Regions from separate parts of the Thermoclostridium stercorarium subsp. stercorarium DSM 8532 genome, predicted to be linked through region 2. Evidence: a T-box and tRNA genes for the amino acid it is inferred to sense, from the RefSeq annotation. Region 2 holds a T-box; the other holds one or more tRNA genes.
The links. A T-box is a leader RNA that pairs with one kind of tRNA and senses whether it is charged. The one in region 2 lies ahead of thrS (threonine--tRNA ligase), so its partner is inferred to be a tRNA-Thr.

Region 1: it encodes a tRNA-Thr, which carries the amino acid that the T-box ahead of thrS (threonine--tRNA ligase) is inferred to sense. The anticodon was not compared.

Annotation. Positions count from the first base shown of each region.
Region 1 covers NC_020134.1:1,353,120-1,362,919, forward strand. The annotation lists gene CST_RS05865 (4Fe-4S binding protein) at 1-165, shown strand, start outside; gene CST_RS05870 (3-methyl-2-oxobutanoate dehydrogenase subunit VorB) at 177-1,250, shown strand; gene CST_RS05875 (thiamine pyrophosphate-dependent enzyme) at 1,300-2,046, shown strand; gene CST_RS05880 (2-oxoacid:acceptor oxidoreductase family protein) at 2,050-2,583, shown strand; gene CST_RS05885 (QueT transporter family protein) at 2,633-3,115, opposite strand; gene CST_RS05890 (HDIG domain-containing metalloprotein) at 3,314-3,859, shown strand; gene rnr (ribonuclease R) at 3,972-6,233, shown strand; tRNA gene CST_RS05900 (tRNA-Glu) at 6,370-6,444, shown strand; tRNA gene CST_RS05905 (tRNA-Asp) at 6,455-6,531, shown strand; tRNA gene CST_RS05910 (tRNA-Thr) at 6,543-6,618, shown strand; partial or broken gene CST_RS05915 (IS256-like element ISCth5 family transposase) at 7,459-8,223, opposite strand; gene CST_RS05920 (IS256 family transposase) at 8,284-9,510, shown strand; partial or broken gene CST_RS05925 (IS256 family transposase) at 9,514-9,800, opposite strand, start outside.
Region 2 covers NC_020134.1:1,861,262-1,871,061, forward strand. The annotation lists gene CST_RS08045 (methionine--tRNA ligase) at 1-1,218, opposite strand, end outside; T-box leader at 1,645-1,869, shown strand; gene thrS (threonine--tRNA ligase) at 2,143-3,792, shown strand; gene CST_RS08055 (DUF2935 domain-containing protein) at 4,122-5,030, shown strand; gene CST_RS08060 (hypothetical protein) at 5,142-6,359, opposite strand; gene CST_RS08065 (RNA polymerase sigma factor) at 6,377-6,829, opposite strand; gene CST_RS08070 (ABC transporter permease) at 7,016-7,792, opposite strand; gene CST_RS08075 (ABC transporter permease) at 7,794-8,483, opposite strand; gene CST_RS08080 (ABC transporter ATP-binding protein) at 8,596-9,570, opposite strand.

The sequences.
Region 1 (9,800 bases), 510 kb from region 2:
GAACTGTGTGTAAGTGTATGCCCAAGGCGCATTATAAGAATAAATGAACAAAGTCTTAATGAAAAAGGTTATCATCCGGCGGAAATTACCGACATGACCGGATGTATCGGTTGTGCGTTTTGTGCTGTAATCTGCCCCGATTGTGCCATTGTGGTAGAAAAATGAAGGAGGCGCTTATGGGTCGGAAACTGTTGATGAGAGGAAATGAAGCCATTGCTGAAGCCGCTATAAGGGCAGGATGCCTTTATTATTTCGGTTATCCCATTACGCCGCAGACCGAAATTGCCCACTATATGGCCAGAAAACTTCCAAAAGCGGGCGGTGTTTTTCTGCAGGCTGAAAGCGAAGTGGCAGCAATAAACATGGTTTACGGTGCAGGAAGTACCGGGGCAAGGGTAATGACCTCTTCTTCAAGCCCGGGGATAAGTTTGAAACAGGAAGGGCTTTCATATTTGGCCGGTGCTCAAGTTCCTGCGGTGGTGGTAAATATTATGCGGGCAGGCCCGGGTCTTGGAGGCATCCAACCGTCTCAAAGCGACTATTTCCAGGCATGTAAAGGCGGCGGGCATGGAGATTACCGTCAGATTGTTCTGGCTCCGTCCAGTGTTCAGGAACTTTATGAACTAACGGTTGAGGCATTTAATCTTGCCGACAAATACCGAATTGTCGTAATGATATTGGGCGACGGTATTCTCGGTCAGATGATGGAAGTGGTTGAGTTCAGGGACGAAGAACCCGTGGAACATTATGAAAAGCCCTGGGCAGTAACAGGTCACGGCAATAACAGAAAGCAGAATATAATTACTTCAATACATCTGGATCCGGCAGTACTTGAAAAAATGAACCGGGAACTGCAGAAAAAATATGAACTTATTAAACAGAAAGAGTGCCGTTATGAACTTTACAGACATGAGGAAGCCGAGCTGTTCATAGTTGCTTACGGAACGGTGGCGAGAATTGCCAAAAGCGTAATAGAAATTGCCCGGCGTGAAGGTATAAAGGTTGGGCTTATAAGGCCAATAACCCTTTGGCCTTTTCCTGCAGAAGCTTTTGATAAGGTGATGGACATGGCAAAGGCCTTTCTGACGGTTGAGATGAGTTCAGGCCAGATGATCGAGGATGTGCTTCTGGCAGTAAACGGCAGACGCAGGGTTTACTTTCACGGACGTATGGGAGGAATGGTTCCGGTCCGGGACGATATTCTGGAAATAATACGCCGGATGTATGACGAACATGTGAGGAAAGGTTGAGAAAGAGTTGTATTAAAATTGACGCCCATGCGGAAACGGAGGGGAATGTATGGCTGTAATTTTTCAAAGGCCTAACGCTTTAAAGGATGTGTCCATGCACTATTGCCCGGGCTGCACACATGGCATTGCCCACCGACTTGTTGCGGAAGTCTTGGACGAACTGGGGATTGAGGGGAAAACGGTGGGTATATCCTCTGTCGGATGCTCATACAACAGCTATGATTATTTTTCCTGTGATATGATCCAGGCGCCCCATGGACGGGCTCCCGCAGTTGCAACAGGGGTTAAACGGTGTAAGCCCGACTGCGTTGTATTTACCTATCAGGGAGACGGGGATCTGGCGGCAATCGGAACGGCGGAAATTGTTCACGCGGCTGCCAGGGGCGAAAACATAACGGTAATTTTTATTAATAATACGATATACGGAATGACTTCCGGCCAGATGGCTCCTACAACACTGTTAAATCAGTTCACAACCACGACACCTTACGGAAGGATTGCAGAATTACACGGCTTCCCGATAAACGTCTGTGAAATGCTTGCGACACTTCAGGGACCGACATACATTGAAAGAGCTTCACTTCATGATGTAAAACATATTAAAAAGGCAAAGGAGGCAATAAAAAAAGCCTTTAAGGTACAGCTTGCAAAACTTGGTTTTTCGCTTGTGGAATTATTGTCGACATGCCCCACAAACTGGGGACTTAGCCCTGTTGAATCCATGACACGGATTGAAAAAGAGATGATTCCCCAATACCCCATCGGAGTATTCAAAGGAGAAAACCTGGAGGTATGAGAAATGGTTCATGAAATAATCCTGGCCGGTTTCGGAGGTCAGGGGATACTGATGGCAGGAAAACTTTTGGCATATGCCGGAATGCTGGACGGAAAACATGTCTCATGGCTTCCTTCATATGGCCCTGAAATGCGTGGTGGAACGGCAAACAGCAGTGTGGTTATTTCTGACCGTCCCGTTGATTCGCCTGTTTTATACAGCTGTAACGAATTAATAGTGATGAACAGGCCGTCATTGGACAAATTTGAGAATCTTGTCGAGGAGGGAGGAGTTATAGTAATGGATTCGTCGATAGTGGACAGGGATGTTAAGCGCGGCGACATTGAATCATTTAAGGTACCTGCCACTAAAATGGCGTCGGAGATGGGAAATATGGCTTTTGCTAATATAATTCTTCTTGGGAAGCTGATCAAGGAAAGAAAAACAGTAACGGTGGATAATCTCGAAAAGGCCCTTTATGAAGTTTTGCCCGAAAAAAAGCGTAATCTAATCCCGATGGAAATTAAAGCATTAAAAACAGGTATGGAATACATTTGACAAACCGCAGGCTGCGTATATGTAAAAGAGGCCTGCGGTTTTTTGCGGTTTACCAATCTTTAAAATATTCTCCGAATCTTTTCGTCAGCAGCATAAGAAGCGGATAACCAAGAGCATAGCATGCCAGCAGCTCTCCAAGTCCTACCCAGCCCATACATGCAAGCAGCGGGGTGTCCTTAAAATACAGGAAATGTAAATAACCGCCCACAATTACGGCGTTAAATATAACAGGCGGAAGAGGAACAAGCCATGGATATTTTCTCAATTGCCTTGAAAAAATGGCAGCTATGAGTGTAGTGAGGCTGCCGAAAATTATATCTATCGGTCCGTAACCTCCTATAATATTTGAAACAAGACACCCGACAAATAAACCCGGTATTGCTGAAGACATCACGGCTGGAAGCACTGTCATGGCTTCTGAAACGCGGAACTGAAATATGCCATAAGCGTAAGGCGCAACCAGAACGGTTACGACTGTGTAAATTGCGGCAATCAATGCCGCTCTGGCAATGTACAAGACTTTGTTGTTCATAATAAAAAACCTCCGTAGTTTTGTTTTGGCACCATAAATGGGTGCCGCCCAGGATTTTGCGAACTGGACATGATATATATGCTACCATTTTAATCTGGTATTATCAAGCAAAAATTATTGCGGTAATAACTTTTTCCTGTGTTATAATGGAAGTTGTACGGCAGAGAATGTTTAGCGTTTTTAATCGGGGGGATAAATATGAACAGGAAAAGGGCGTTTGACGAATTAAAAGCAAGGCTGTCCGATGAGAAAAAAATACGGCACAGTCTGGCGGTGGAAGCCATTATGAGGGAACTGGCAGAGTTCTTGCATGAAGAAACCGAGGCTTGGGGGCTTACAGGGCTTCTTCATGACATTGATCTGGATATTGTAGAAGGGGATTTGGAAAAACACGGCCTGGTGGCTGCAGATATTCTGGAAGGCCTTAGTGTTGATCCCGCAATAATTTATTCCATCAAGTCCCACAATCCAAAGCTGGGGTTTCCGAGAAGGAGAAAGGTGGATAAGGCACTGTACTGCAGCGATCATTTGCCCCGCTTTATTGAAAAATGCGCTTCAGCCATTCCTGGCAGAAGTATTTCCGACCTGACAGTGGGTTATCTTATAAAAAAATTTAACGAAGAAGGATTTATAAATAGGGAACATAAGGAACAGATATCAACATGTAATGAACTTGGCCTGTCGCTGGAGAAATTTTTCGAGATAGGCCTTAATGCGATGAAAAATATTAAATATGATATATAAAGTAAAAATATTGTATATTTATATTTTTTATGTTAAATGATATTAATACATGGTATGAATAGCTGTATTAATAAATAAATGCGCCAAAGAAAAACGGAAAAGGGCTGATGTAATGTTAGAGGAAAGAAAAGAGCGAATTAAGGGATTTATACACGATAGCTCATATCACCCATTGACATTTGAAGAGCTTGTTGTATCGCTTGACGTACCAAAGGAAGACATTGAGCTTTTCAGAAAATGCCTGGATGAGCTTGAACAGGAAGGGCATATATATAAAACCAAAAAGAACCGTTATGTTGCTCCCGAAAAAATCGGCCTTGTAACAGGAACTTTCCAGGGCCATGAGCGCGGGTTTGGCTTTGTGTTGCCTGACGAGCCCGATCAGAGTGATATATTCATACAAAGCGACAGAGTTAAGGGAGCTATGGACGGCGATCGGGTTATTGCCCGTATTGTAAAATTTTATAATGACGACAGGCATTCGGAAGGAGAAATTGTCAAAATCCTTTCCCGCGCCAACGATAAAATAGTCGGCACATTTGAAAAAAGCTATTCGGTAGGTTACGTTGTTCCCGATCACAGGAGAATAAAGGGGCATATCATCGTACCCCTTGACAGGTCAATGGGTGCGAAACCGCATCAGAAAGTTGTTGTTCAAATAACCAGATACCCAGAACCCGAAAGAAATGCAGAGGGTCAGATTATTGAGATACTTGGAGATGCGGATACGACGGACGTTGAAGCACTTTCAATCTTGAAAGCATATAAAATACCCGTCGAGTTTCCAGATGAGGTTTTACAGGAAGCCAGAAGCATACCGCAGGAATTAACTCCCAAAGACTACGCCGGCAGACGGGATTTACGTAATTTAACAATGGTTACCATTGACGGCGAAGATGCAAGGGATTTGGATGATGCTGTTTCCCTTGAAATTACCGGGAACGGGAACTATCTCCTCGGTGTTCATATAGCAGACGTATCCCATTATGTCAAAGAAAACTCGCCACTGGACAAAGAAGCGTTAAAAAGGGGAACCAGCGTTTATTTCCCCGACAGGGTTATTCCTATGCTTCCAAAGGAGTTGTCAAACGGCATATGCAGCCTTAATCCCAAAGTTGACCGTCTTGCCTTTTCAGTTTTTATGGAAATTGACCCCTTAGGCCGTGTAATAAACCATGAGATCGTTGAAAGCGTAATTAACGTTAATGAACGGATGACATATACCGATGTGTATAAAATACTTGAAGAAAGGGATCAGGATTTAATTGAAAGATACAGGCCGCTGGTTCCGATGTTTGAAAAAATGAAGGAACTGGCCTTAATATTGATGAAAAGGCGCAGCCTGAGAGGTGCTATTGATTTTGACTTTGAAGAAACAAAGATTACCGTGGATGAAAACGGCAAGCCGGTAAATATAGGAAAATATGAAATTACAATTGCAAACAAGATAATCGAAGAATTCATGCTGCTGTGCAACGAAACGGTTTCCGAACATTTTTACTGGGCCGACATACCGTTTGTTTACCGTATTCACGAAGATCCCGATCCCGATAAGATCAAAAGGCTGAATGAGTTTTTGTTTAATTTCGGAGTCAGAATTAAAGGCAGCGGCCATGTGCATCCGAGAGCTTTGCAGGATGTTCTTGACAAAGTTAAAGGAACGCCGCAGGAAAGAATTATCAGTACAATGATGTTGAGAAGCTTACAGAAGGCAAAGTACAGCGATGAGCATACGTGGCATTTCGGCCTTGCCGCGGATTATTACTCCCATTTTACATCACCGATAAGAAGGTATCCTGATCTGATAATACACAGAATAATGAAGGAGTATCTGCACGGAAAATTCGACGAACAAAGAAACGAACATTACTCGGCTATTCTTCCTGATGTTACTAAACACTGTTCAGAAAGGGAAAGAAGCGCAGAGGAGGCCGAAAGGGAATATGAAGCGAAGCTGAAAGCCGTATATATGCAGGAGCATATAGGGGAAACCTTCACCGGAATTGTTTCGGGCATAACCTCATTTGGCATGTTTGTAGAGCTTGAGAATACCGTAGAAGGTTTGATACGGCTTACCAGCATGGACGATGATTTCTATGAGTATGATGAAAAAATGCAGGTTCTCATTGGAGTAAGGACAGGCAGGATATACCGTATAGGTGATACTGTCGAAGTTGTGGTTACAAATGCCGATCCGAAAACAAGACAGGTGGATTTTGTACTGACAGTGAACGCACGTGAGGCAGATCCTTACGCGGAAGATTCAAATGGCAATGGCATGAAAAAACGGGGCAAGTCAGGCAAAAAGAAAAAGAACACGGATAATAAAGTTTTGGAACACATAAACGGGAAAAAGAAAAAACGAAAGAAATAAGAATGCAGCCTCTCTTCAGCTTTGGGCTGCATTTGTTTTTCCAATTAGCATTTATTTGTTGTAACAAAAATATCATAAAATTTATGCTTGACTTTTATAGCGTCAGCAGTTAAAATAATATTCGTCAGTCTTCTGGGGCCCATTGGTCAAGTGGTTAAGACATCGCCCTTTCACGGCGGTAACGGGGGTTCGAGTCCCCCATGGGTCACCATTTTAAAACTGGCCCAGTAGTTCAGCCGGTTAGAACGCTAGCCTGTCACGCTAGAGGTCGAGGGTTCGAGTCCCTTCTGGGTCGCCATTTAGTGATATGCTGGTGTAGCTCAGCCGGTAGAGCAGCTGACTTGTAATCAGCAGGTCGGGGGTTCGAGTCCGCCCACCAGCTCCAAATAAAACCCGCTAACAGCAAAGGTTAGCGGGTTTTGTTGTTTAGAAGCGAATTGAATGTTAATTAAGTTGTTTACCTTTTGCCTACTATAGATATAATTTTGCAAAACTTTTAAGGTTGGTATTATATTAATAACAGCTGAAAGAGATCTAATCCGGAGTTTTCAGCCACACCATAAGATGTTGCGGCTATTGTTTACAGAAATAAATTCAAATTCATGCTGCGACAAGTTAAAAATACCCCGGGCGTTATTCATTTATAAGCATAAATTGAAATAGAAAAAATATATGGTAAATTGATTTATGGAATAATTCTGTCGATGGCCAGTAGCTTATAAAAGCAAGGGATCGGCAGATGTAAAAATCGAGCAGTATCAAATATTTACGGGTTTTAATGCTTAAAAACTTGTAAACTGCAATTTTATAAAAGCGGCTTTTTATGCCAGGTTTTAGGGTTTGAAGTTTACCTATAAGGAATTGAAACTCACCGTTTTTAGCGAAGGCTTGTCTTTCCAAAAAAGATTTAAGTTTACCTGTAAGGAATTAAAACAATCCTAGCTGGCCATATTCATTATATCCACAACGGTTTTAAAGTTTACCTATAAGGATTGAAAGGTGCGAAAGTAACGCCTGACGCCGGCGGCGGTTGGTTAGAAGTTTTTACCTGCAAAGATTGAAATGCCCTATGTTTTTGAGTTTACCTATGAGGAGTTGAAACTGTCTCTTTTTTATTTGTTCTGAGAATCTTAATGCATGCAATTTAAAACTATATGTTTGAGTCTGTCTGGATAGTGTCTTGTCAAGTGGTGTAAAATGATTTCTACTTTATCATTTTTTCACCTCATTTATGTAATAAAGCTACTGGCGTCAATGTAAATTCATTTATCGATGTAATCTTTGACATTGATTCCAAACTGAAATAACGCCGCCCTACTTTCCATTCATCATTTTGTTCCATGAGCATTGCTCCTACCAATCGGATTACCGCCTCACGATTTGGAAATATGCAAACAACATCCGTTCGACGGCGAATTTCACGGTTAAGTCTCTCCAGCGGATTGGTAGAGTGTATCTGTGCCCAATGCTCACGAGGAAAAGCCATATATGCCAGGATTTCTTCTTCTGCTTCTTCAAGAATTTTCATTGCTTTTGGAAAACGATTTTTAAGCTCATCTACTACATGCCTTAACTGTTCCCTCGCAGATTCCTGATCATTCTGGGCAAATATTGTCCGTATTATCGATGATACCATCCCCTGATAATGCTTTGGTACCTGGCTTAATACATTTCTCATAAAATGTACACGGCATCTTTGCCATGCACTTCCCGTTAAAATCTTCTTTATTGCAGCCTTCAGCCCTTCATGTGCATCACTGATTACAAGCCTTACACCTTTTAGACCCCTTGCTACCAGCCTTCTTAAAAACTCCTCCCAAAAAGCCCCGTCTTCACTCATCCCTACATCAAAACCTAATATTTCCCGTTCACCTTGTTGATTAACTCCTACTGCTATAACTAGTGCCATACTGCATACCCTGCCTCCTTCCCGAACCTTGGGGAAAGTGGCATCAAGCCAAAGGTAAGGATATTCTCCTTCCAGTCTACGGGGGTGTTAAAATAAAATTGTGTCTGGTGTATAATAAAATCACAAAGGAGGCTGGTAATTATGGATAAAAATACCTATTATGAAACAGTCAAAAATATGGCGGTTGAAAAAGTATTAAACCAGTATTGCTCTGATTCAGATCCATCACGCCCTGCCCTCAAAAAGTTGCTGGAGGATTTGCTCGACTGGTTTATGTTGTCTGAACGCCAAATCTATCTCTTGAAAAACGAGAACGACAAAGGCAACGGCTTTTATGATAGAAAACTTGGTACACCTATGGGTAACCTGGACATCTCTGTCCCAAGAACTCGCACTGGCGATTTCAGACCCCACATCCTACCTGAACCGTATAAAAGGGTGGATGAATCCTATACAGACCTTCTTATGTCCCTTGTTGTCAACGGTTATTCAGAATCTTCTCTCTTAAATACCCTCAAAAGCCTCAACCTTCCTTACTCTGATGATGAACTCAACAAAATCAAAGATGACCTAAAAAGTGAATTAGACCTTTTCAAACAACGGGAATTACCCGAATCGGTGTTTGCTTTATTAATCGATGCTTATCATTGTGAGATAAAAGACGGCTCAAAAGTGAAGAAAGCCGCATGCTACATAATCCTTGGCGTTGATATGGAAGGTAAGAAAGACATCTTTGGCCTTTACACCTTCTTCGGCAAAGAAAACAGAGCCGATTGGAACAAGGTCTTTGAAGACTTGATAAACCGCGGTCTTAAACGAGTTTTAGTGGTTGTAAGTGATGATTTCCCAGGTATTATCGAGACCGTCAAAGCTGTATATCCATATGCTGATCATCAGCTCTGTTTTGTACACCTTCAGAGAAATATCCGCAAATACATGACCAAAGCTGATGCCGCAGAATTCAATAAAGAACTCGATAAAATAAAATTTGCTTCTTCCTTTGATGAAGCTGTTCAAAAGTTTTATGACCTTTGCAGTAAATTTAAGAGTAAATATAGCCGATATATGAACATTCTCATGGAGAAAGCAGAACATTATATGGCTTTCATTAAATACCCCGAATCCTTGAGGAAGCATGTTTATACTACCAACAGTGTAGAGAGTATCAACAGTCTAGTTGAAAAAATTCGGATAAGATCGGGTGGTTACTTTAACTCTGTCGAAGTATTGGAAATTAACATATATTTACAGAGGGAGAACTTGAGGCGGACAAAATGGAAAAAAGCGGTACCAATGATAAATGCTCACATTTATGAAATACAACAAATTTTCCAGTTACGTTACTTTAATCAGACACAAAATTCTTGACAACTCTCGTCTACGGTTTTTAAATTCTTCTACAAATTCATCCAGTTGCTTACTGATTCTTGATACTTCGCTTTTATCAATCCCTTTCATTCCAAGAGCTTCTACAAGTTCATCCACCTTCCTGGTACTTACTCCATGAACATAGGCTTCCTGAACTACATTCAATAATGCTTTCTCTGACATTTTCCTCGGTTCTAAAAGACTTGGAAAATAACTTCCGTGACGTAACTTGGGAATGCTTAACTGTAATGTTCCTACTCGAGTATCCCATTCTCTTAGGCGATATCCAT
Region 2 (9,800 bases):
GGTGGGATTTTTCCCCTGCTGAGCCATGAACATTGCCATTTCGGCAGGTCCGTAGAAATAAACATTATCCTCGCCAAGGAACTGATAGACCTGTGAATCCTTTGAACACCACCATTCCTTCCATTCATTCTTGTCCCTGTTATTCATCTCAAGGTATGTCATTGTAAAGGATATGGGTGCCCACAGTGATTCAGGCCATACCCAAACGGTAAGACCATCAAGGCCTTCAATGCACGGAGCGGGTACGCCCCATTCCACATTTCCTGTAATTCTGAAAGGAACAAGGGTTTTACCTGTGCGGAAACGCACTCCGTTTTCGGCAAGTATCAAAGAGGCTTTTTCCCGTTTTTCCAGCTTGTCAAAAGACATCACAGCAGAGGACTTGCCCTCGTCAATTAACGTAAAGTCAGGAAGCTTATCCTTTATTTTCTCAACCACGTCAAGAAATTCTCTCTTAACATAAATAACCGGTGGTTCAAGGAATTCTTTTATACTCTTTATCATAAACTTCCTTGCGCTTTCGTCACTTTCAAGCCTTTCAACCCACTGAACCAAAAGGTCGCGGAAACCGTCGAGCCTGAAGTACCAGTTTGTAACATCCCTCATTTCAGGCCTTTTTCCGGTAAGGGTACTTCTGGGATCAATAAGATCCTGCGGCATATACTGATGCCCCAACGAGCATTCATCCGCATAGGCTCTTTCGGATTTACATCCCTCAATAGGGCATTTTCCCACCACCTGGCGGCCGTTAAGGAACATGCCAACCTCTGGATCATAGAACTGGGACGTGGTCATTTTGATCAGGTGCCCGTTCTCATAAAGCCTGGTTATAAACTCTTCCGAAAATTTTCGGTGATTTTCCGCGGCCGGCCCGAAACTTGAAGCCGCAAAAAGATTTATATCAATGTAATATTTGTCAAGTATCTCTTTCTGAAGTTTATGGTTCTGTTGTACAAACTCGTCGATTGTGCCCTTAAATTCACCGTTCTCAACCAACTGCCGGTAGTTTTCCAGAATCGGAGAGCCGTAACAGTCGGTGCCGGAAACAAATATTACATTTTCTTTTCCTATACGATCGCGCAAAAAACGCGCGAAAGTATCTGCATGGACAAAAACACCGCCTATATGGCCCAAATGCAGTTCTTTATTGCCATACGGCATCCCGGCTGTAACTACCGCCCTTTTGGGGAACTTAGGTCTGTCTGAATCCACTGTCATTCTTAAACCACCACTATTCCTTTCTGCCCCATTTTAATCATCCTCTCCTCCGATTAATATTTTTTGATTGCGCCAAACATAAAATACCAAACATGCAACAATAGCTCTGAAAAAATCAGAGTTTTTTAAGGACGATAAAATTATCGGACATTTCAACTTAACATTATAACTCAGTAAATTACATTTTTCAAAATCTGGCCGACTTTACTCAATATATTATTGCACAGCTTGACTTCCAAATCAACAAAATAAATTAACCGCCGGCCTGTACCCCTTTTGGAACGTTGTCAGACGAAATGCAGGCTTATGTACGCCTTTTGAGCACAACAGCATATACTGAAAACAGAAAATAAAACGTTATTGTTTCAATTATGCGAAATCATTTGCTTTTTAAAAAATATCTGCTATAATATCAAAAAAATACAAACAAATGTGATGACGAGGACGAGTAAATTTTGCCCAGTTTACAGAGAGGAAGTGCCGGAAGGCTGAGAGCACTTCTAAACATGGAAAATTGAAAACCCCCTCTGAGCAGTGCACCGAAACTTAAAGTAAGTGCAACCGGTGATTCCGTTATAATCACAATGAGTGACAGCCGTTTTATATGGCTGTAATTTGGGTGGAACCGTGAGAACTGCTCTCATCCCATTGCGGGATGGGAGTTTTTTATTATACCCGGAAGGTGGTGCTGAACTGTGAGAAAAATACTGTTTGTTACCGCCTGCTTATCTTACGACGGCAGTACGATATTTTTCGCAGACAGTTCGGGAACTATAACCCGCAGCTCATTTATCGCTTAAGTCATCGTCTGCGGAAACTGGGCAAAAAACGTTAAAAGATCGGTCTCATGCCTTTAAAAAAATATTATAAGGAGTGTTTTGTCATGGCTGAAATAAATGAAAGACTGCACAAAGTAAAAACACAATGGTTCTTGTTCTTGCGTGCGCCGTCGGTGAAATTTTCGGTTCGGCAAAGCTGGGTACAGGCACAGTTTCAGAGAATGAATTCTTTTATGATTTTGAGCTTCCGAGGCCCTTGGTCCCGGAAGATTTGGAACTGATAGAAAATAAAATCGTTGAACTGATAAATAAAGGATACCAGATAACAAAAGAATCCGTTGATTTTGACAAGGCAAGGAATATTTTCAGCGGGCAGCCGTATAAACTTGAATTGCTGGGCGAAATTTGCAAAAACTCTGAAAACCCTCAAATACCGGTCTGCAAAATCGGTGAATTTTACGATTTGTGCGGCGGTCCGGTACTGTCGTCATTGAAAGAACTGAATCTGCATGCTTTCAAACTGTTAAGTTTTTCAGGAGCATACTGGAAAGGAGACGCCGGCAGACCCATGCTGCAGCGGATATACGGCACGGCATGGGAAAGTAAAGAAGAACTTAAAACGTATATCAGTAAAATTGAAGAAGCAAGTAAACGGGATCATAGAATCCTGGGCAAACAGCTTGACTTTTTCAGTTTCTCCCAGGACGTCGGTCAGGGGCTTGTTTTATGGCATCCCAAAGGCGCTATGGTCAGATACCTTCTGGAAAAATTCAGTCAGACGGCACACGTGCTGAACGGTTATGAGTGGGTATATACACCGCATATAGGAAGGGCGGAATTATGGAAAACTTCGGGTCATCTTCAGTTCTATAAGGATTCCATGTACAACCCCATTGAAATAGACAACGAGAAATACTATCTGAAACCCATGAGCTGTCCTTTTCATGTCATGATTTATAACAGTTCGGTGCGTTCATACCGGGATTTGCCCATTCGCTATGCCGAATACGCCGCGGTATACAGGTACGAGCTTTCGGGAACATTACACGGACTTACAAGGGTAAGAGGGTTTACTCAGGATGACGCTCATATTATCTGCACTCCTGAGCAGGCAAATGATGAGATTTTCAATGTTCTTAAATTTTCACTTTACATTCTTCAGTCATTCGGTCTTAATGACTTTAAGGCTTATATTGCAACAAGGCCTGAGAACAAGTCCATAGGCAGTACAGATGACTGGAACAGGGCGACAGAAATATTGAAGTCCGCCGTAATCAGGGCAGGTCTGGAATATCAGATTGATGAGGGCGGCGGAGCCTTTTACGGTCCGAAAATAGATCTGAAACTGCGCGATGCCTTAGGAAGAGAGTGGCAGTGCAGTACAATCCAGTTTGACTTCAATCTTCCTGAAAGATTCAATATGAAATATGTAGGCGCTGACGGTCTGAAACATACGCCGTTGATGGTGCACAGGGCATTATTCGGCAGCATGGAAAGATTTTTTGCAATGCTCATTGAACACTACAACGGAAAATTCCCGTTGTGGCTTGCACCCGTCCAGATAGGCATTGTGCCTGTAAGCAGCCGGAATAACGATTACTGCAAAGATTTATCGGTAAAATTAAAAAAATCAGGGTTACGCGTAAGTCTTGATTCAGGCGACGATAAAATGAATGCGAAAATCAGAAAAATGGAGATGAAAAAAACACCAATCATATTTGTTGTCGGAGACAGGGAAATTGAAAGGAAAGGTTTTTCGGTGCGCTCAGAAAAGAAGGAAATCTTGGGTTCATGACTTTCGAAAGTTTCATGGAAAAAATCAAACCTGAACTGGATATGGGAGTTCCCAGATACATTATGAATTAACCAATAAAGGCGGGTTATAAAAATAATTCCCGCCTTTTTTACAATGTAAAGTGAGACATGCCATCCGCGATATAACTTTCCGGCAAGCCAGTAAAATTTTACGCTTCTGCTGCCGCCCGATACGGCCTTATCCGGCAAACGGTCAGGGAACCTGCGGGCGGCCCGATTTTAACAGTAACGCCATTCATCAGACAAACACTTTTTGAAATTTTCCAAATATTATGATAATATGCAACAACAAAAAAGGGTGGGTTAATATTGCTGCCAAATAATGAATTCATAAGGCTTTCCCTGGAAATAAACCTTTTCTTTCAAAGACTTATGAAGGAGCATCTGTTCTTTATTGAAACGGCTTTAGCACCGGTTAACGCCGACTACATAGCCGAAGCCAAAAACCTGAAAGAAGAATTTGAACGCCTTCTGGCCGAAACGGTGAGTTATTCCGACCGGGCAATCTCAGTAAACGTTATCAGTTCAAATGAACTTGTTACCCCATTTACACTGACGGCTGAAGAATTGACATCGGCTTTAACAGGCGCGGAACTCAACACCGAAATAACAAAAGCCGAATACCGGTTAACAGGGCTCACTTCAATACCGGCTGATTATTACCGGGAATCGTCGGAAAATATAGTGGGTGATCTCAATCAAAGAACCATTAATCTTCTGGAAGAAGTAATTGCATTTCAAAAAAGAATATCCACCCTTTCGGGAGAATGCAGGATATTTATAACTCTTTATAACGAGTTGCTGGAGCATGTCACCCACGAAGCTGATTATTACGCCGGACTTTTAAAATCGCTGCAGAAAAAGGAGCTTCCGCGGAAAACCCTTTGCGAGGAGCTTAATTTCTGGAATCATCTGATGGGAGAACATGCATTGTTTATTGACGGAATGATGGATCCGTCCGAAAGAAAACTCAAGGAAACAGCGCGGAACTTTGCCGAAGGTTTTGAAAAACTGGCAAGGGACTGCGTAAGGACTGCAGAATATCAAATAAAACGGGACAGCTTAAGCCTTACCGAAGCAATAAGGAATTTCAAAAGGGCGGGAACCGACGGAATACTAAGATGCAGAATAAAATCCATAATTCCTCCCCTTCTGGCCGATCACGTATTGCGTGAAGCGAACCATTATTTAAGACTGCTTGAAATGATTAACGGATAATTATAAAAAGCACCGTAAAAAAGCTGGGTTTTCAGCCCGAAAACCCAGCTTCGGAATCTCTTCGTCAGTAAATTGAAAACTTGACCGGCAAATGCTCCTGGCTAACCGCTTTTACAATGTGTAACTGGACGCATTGATTATTTTTGAATCGCTCAAATCTCCCAAATTGGGTATAATTGCGCTGAGTATTCCCTTTATTCCCCTGCCCGAATCGTTAATATTAACCACATCTTCCGATACTTCCTCAACGGCGCTTCGCTGCCCGGGGAAACAGTTTATGTTAACACAATCTTTGAATTCAACGCGCTCAAGTATCAGTTCTGGCGGCACATCCTCGTCTATGCTTACATTCACGCAGTCAATAACCGTGATTCCGTCCCCGTTCTGATCCAGCATACGCCTGTCGATTTTAAGGCTTACCTTATCGATTATGCATTTTCCGCGCACAAACATTAAATTTCCATAGTGGGCATCAATTTTACAAAATGACTCTTCAAGGGATTTAGGTATTCTTACAGTCCCGGTTACATGGAGATATTCAATCTTTTCAAGTAAATCGGCGGCTTTCAAATCAATCATTAAATCGCCGTTAATAAAAAGTTTCGGGCCATATTTTATCAAAAGTGCCCGGCTGAGCTCGGAACTTCCGTTTACAAAACTGCAGCCGTCGGGAACGGTGACTATTCCGGTTGTATCGTCGAACAGCTGCAAAGCCGCATCAACGAGGGACTCTGCAATTACTGCGTTTTTTGTGAGAAATCTCACGCCTCTGTTCACCATCTCTGCAATATCCAATGAATTATCAAGTATAACCACACGCTTTCTGGCAAAATATCTGGCATTCTTACACCTTTTAATAAACGTCCTGTCCACAACGAAAGTATTTTTAAGCAAAATGGCGTCATCAGGATAGGTTTCTATACTGCCGTTCACTTTAAGCGAGCCCAGATATGAAGACAAACTTTCGGGGTAAATTACCATCCCGTTAACATAAATCCCCACAAACCGTTCGAGTGCCTTTTCGGCCCCCGGTTCTATTTCCAGAGCTCCGTTAACCATCAGATACACTTTTTTGCCACCGGGATCCGATGCCGATATAACAAAACGCCCGTTCTGAATCATAATATCCACATCGGAATCCTTGTCCAATTCCACGACATCGGAACAGTTAAGGGCCACACCGTAACTGTGAAGAAGGTTCTTGGACTCGGGTGTAATAAGAATCACAGCCGAATTAATTGTAATATTCTCATAATTGGCAAGGGTTTCTTCCTTTACGTTTCTTGCGTCGCAAATGGCAGCATTGATAATAAGTTTGTTTTTTGGCATAATAATACCTCCGGATATTAATTTTCATTAAAATATTTTTTTAATCTCGCCCGTGCGGAAGCGAGTCTGGCTCTTACCGTAGAAGGCGGTATGCCGAACATCTCTCCAAGTTCGGTGGAGTTATACCCATGCAAATACCTAAGCAGAAACAGTGTACGTTCGTTTTCGGGAAGGTGACAGCACATCATTTGTACCATGACTTTTGAATAATCATCCTCACTTGCCGGTTCCTGAGCAGGCTCAATGCTCTTTGCCAGTCTTCTTACATGATCAATAAATATGTTCTTTGCGGTACGGTATAGCCACACTCTGCACTTTGCTTCAGGCAGTTCACTGAGTATGTCGGCATTTGCCAGAGCGCGAAGGTAAGTTTCCTGGACAATGTCCTCAGCAAACGCCACGTCATGGGAAAGTGAGACACAAAAGCGCAATAATTCATTATAGAACCTGGAATAAAGCAATTTAATCATAATGTCTCTTCCTTCACCCTGTGCCCGTTATCCGTCATGTGCATGTAACACATTTTCACATAACTTCTGTGCCACGGCGATGAATTTTGCATACAAATTCATCTTGGGAATATTTTCGATAATATAACGAATAAAAAGGAAAAAGTGTTGATATGAAAAAAATTTTTTAAATATTAATTATAAATTCTATGAGCCGGTGGATTTATAACGGTGCATTCCGATTTTCCATAAAATGTAGCATGGTATTATAAACAAAGAACCCACGGCAGGTAAAAGCATATATAATCCGTTATCGCTTCTACCGGTAAGATATAGCAGTGGATAATACTGAAATAACGCCATCGGAACCACATATGTAAAAAATTTCAGGATTCCTTCACCGTATATTGACAAAGGATAACAGCCGAATTCCCTGCCTCCGTCGGTAAAAATGTTCATAAACTCAAGCCCTTCGGTTGTGAAAAAACAGAGTGCGGCATAAACAAGAAAAAGTCCTGAAAATATAACCACTCCGCCTGTAATCATCAGAATTAGAGTTAAGATTTTATCCAGACTCCACACAATCCCGCCGGCAGGGATTGTATACGCAAAAACTATGACAGCCTGAAGGAATCTGCCTGCTCGCGTCAGCTCAATCCTGGATGCCAAAACCTGAAATATTTCATTCCTTGGACGCACCAAAATTCTGTCAAATTCCCCGTTTCCAAGCATGGATTGGAAAGTATCAAACCCCCGCGCAAAACATTCGACAATGGAAAATGACATCAGAACGACGGCAAAACATAAAAGGACTTCATTGTACGAAAAATCTTTCACACTGTGAAAGCGTGACATTAAAAAATAAATTCCTAAGAACACGCCAAATGAAGTCAGAAACTGTCCTGCCACAGTCATGAAAAAAGATGTTCTATACTGCATCTGGCTTTTTACATGCATTGACAGATACTTTAAATACAACCTCATATTACCCACCCTGTAGGACCACTTTTTTCAAAGCCTTGGTCATCCAAAGCCTTCCGACTGCTATTAAGACAATAATCCAGAAGACCTGCAGCATTATTCCGGAAAGCACATCCTTACCTGAAATGTTACCGCCGTATATTCTTAACGGCAGGTTCTGCATTGATGCAAAAGGGGTCAGAGATATAATTTTCAGAATTTTTTCGGGGAAAAAAGGCAAAGGAATTATCGCTCCGGCTAAAAACTCGGTTAACGCCGAAAACACAATACGGACCCCTATTGGTGACACAGTATAAAACGCCGAAATATATACCAGCATATTTAATGCCGTCAGACAAAACACTGCAAGGAGCATGGATATTATAAACATGAAAAAAGCAAACAGGCTTACGGGAGGGGAGATGCCGTAGGGTTCAGGCAGAAATACTGCAACCAGAAGAATCGGTAAACAGCGTAAAGCAGCCCTTGAGAAGCGCACTGCAAGATTTTTTGTGAACCAAATATTATACAGATCCATTGGCCGGGTCAGTTCATAAGCTACATTTCCGCTCGTTATGGACATAAAAATATCATTATCGTAAAACCACGTCATGAACAACGCGAGCAAAGCCTGTTGCAGCCATATATAAGATGTCAGCTGTGAAAACTCCATCGGAAAACTCTGCGGATTCTCCGCATAAAACGCCCTGAACATCAATATTTTCTCATGGACCCCCAGGCAAATTGTGTCATAATCCCTGCATACGCGGCGGATCTGTATTGCAGGCCGTTAATAAACCTTATTCTGAAAAAACTTATATATTTTTTCATATCCCCAGTTCCTCATACAGAGATACAACTATTTCGTCTATGCTTGCTTCTGTTACCGATAAATCTTTTATATCGGCACTTTTGGAAAGCAGCTCAATCGCCTCTCGAACCGAAATCACGGAAGTATCAATTTCAAACACCGCATGACCGTCAACCTGATTAATCAGGGAAATACCGTTTGTCGAACTAAACCGGCCCTTGCCATAATGCAGTGTTATTTTTTTCTTTTTTGAACTTTTTGACTTCATATCGGAAAGAGAACCGTCAAACAAAATCTGCCCCCTGCCGATAAGCAGTATTCTTTCAGTTAAAGCCTCAATATCCTGCATGTCATGTGTTGTAAGAATTACTGTGGTTTTCTTTTCTTGGTTCATCTTTTTAATAAAACTCCGTACGGCTATTTTGGATACGGCATCAAGCCCTATCGTAGGTTCATCAAGAAATAATATTTTGGGGTTATGAAGAAAGGATGCCGCTATTTCACAACGCATTCTTTGCCCAAGGCTAAGCTGACGGGCGGGGGTTTTTATGATGTCTTTCAGGCCAAGCAGTTCCACAAGTTCTTCCAGGTTATTTTTAAATACACGTTTGTCCACGTCATAGATATCCTTTAAAAGCTCAAAGGAATCAATTACCGGGACATCCCACCAAAGCTGCGAACGCTGCCCGAAAACAACGCCGATGTTTCTTACATGCTCGCGGCGGTTTTTATATGGAATCAAACCGTTTATAACACATTCCCCACTGTCAGGATAAAGAATCCCGCTCATAATTTTTACCGTGGTACTTTTTCCTGCTCCGTTCGGGCCAATGTACCCTACCATTTCACCGTCATTTATTTTGAAGGAAATGTCGTGAAGGGCCTGAATATATGTACAGTTACAGGTGAATAGGGAACGGAACGCTTCTTTTAAGCCGGCATTTCGCCGTGAAACCTTAAAGGTTTTGTTAATATTGATTAATTCAATCATAATAAATCCTCTGCAGAGAAAATGAAAAAAGTGGAAAATACTAATATTTTATCACAATGGTTATGTTTATTTCTACCATTCTCTTTTGACAATTATGTTACAATTTTATAAATTCGATTCCGGGATAAACGCCTCTGTCAAAAACTCTGTGGTAACATTGTTTAAATTGATATAAAATCATTTATGGAAATATTAAACCATTAATTGAAAGACATTCTGGTTTCAGAGGG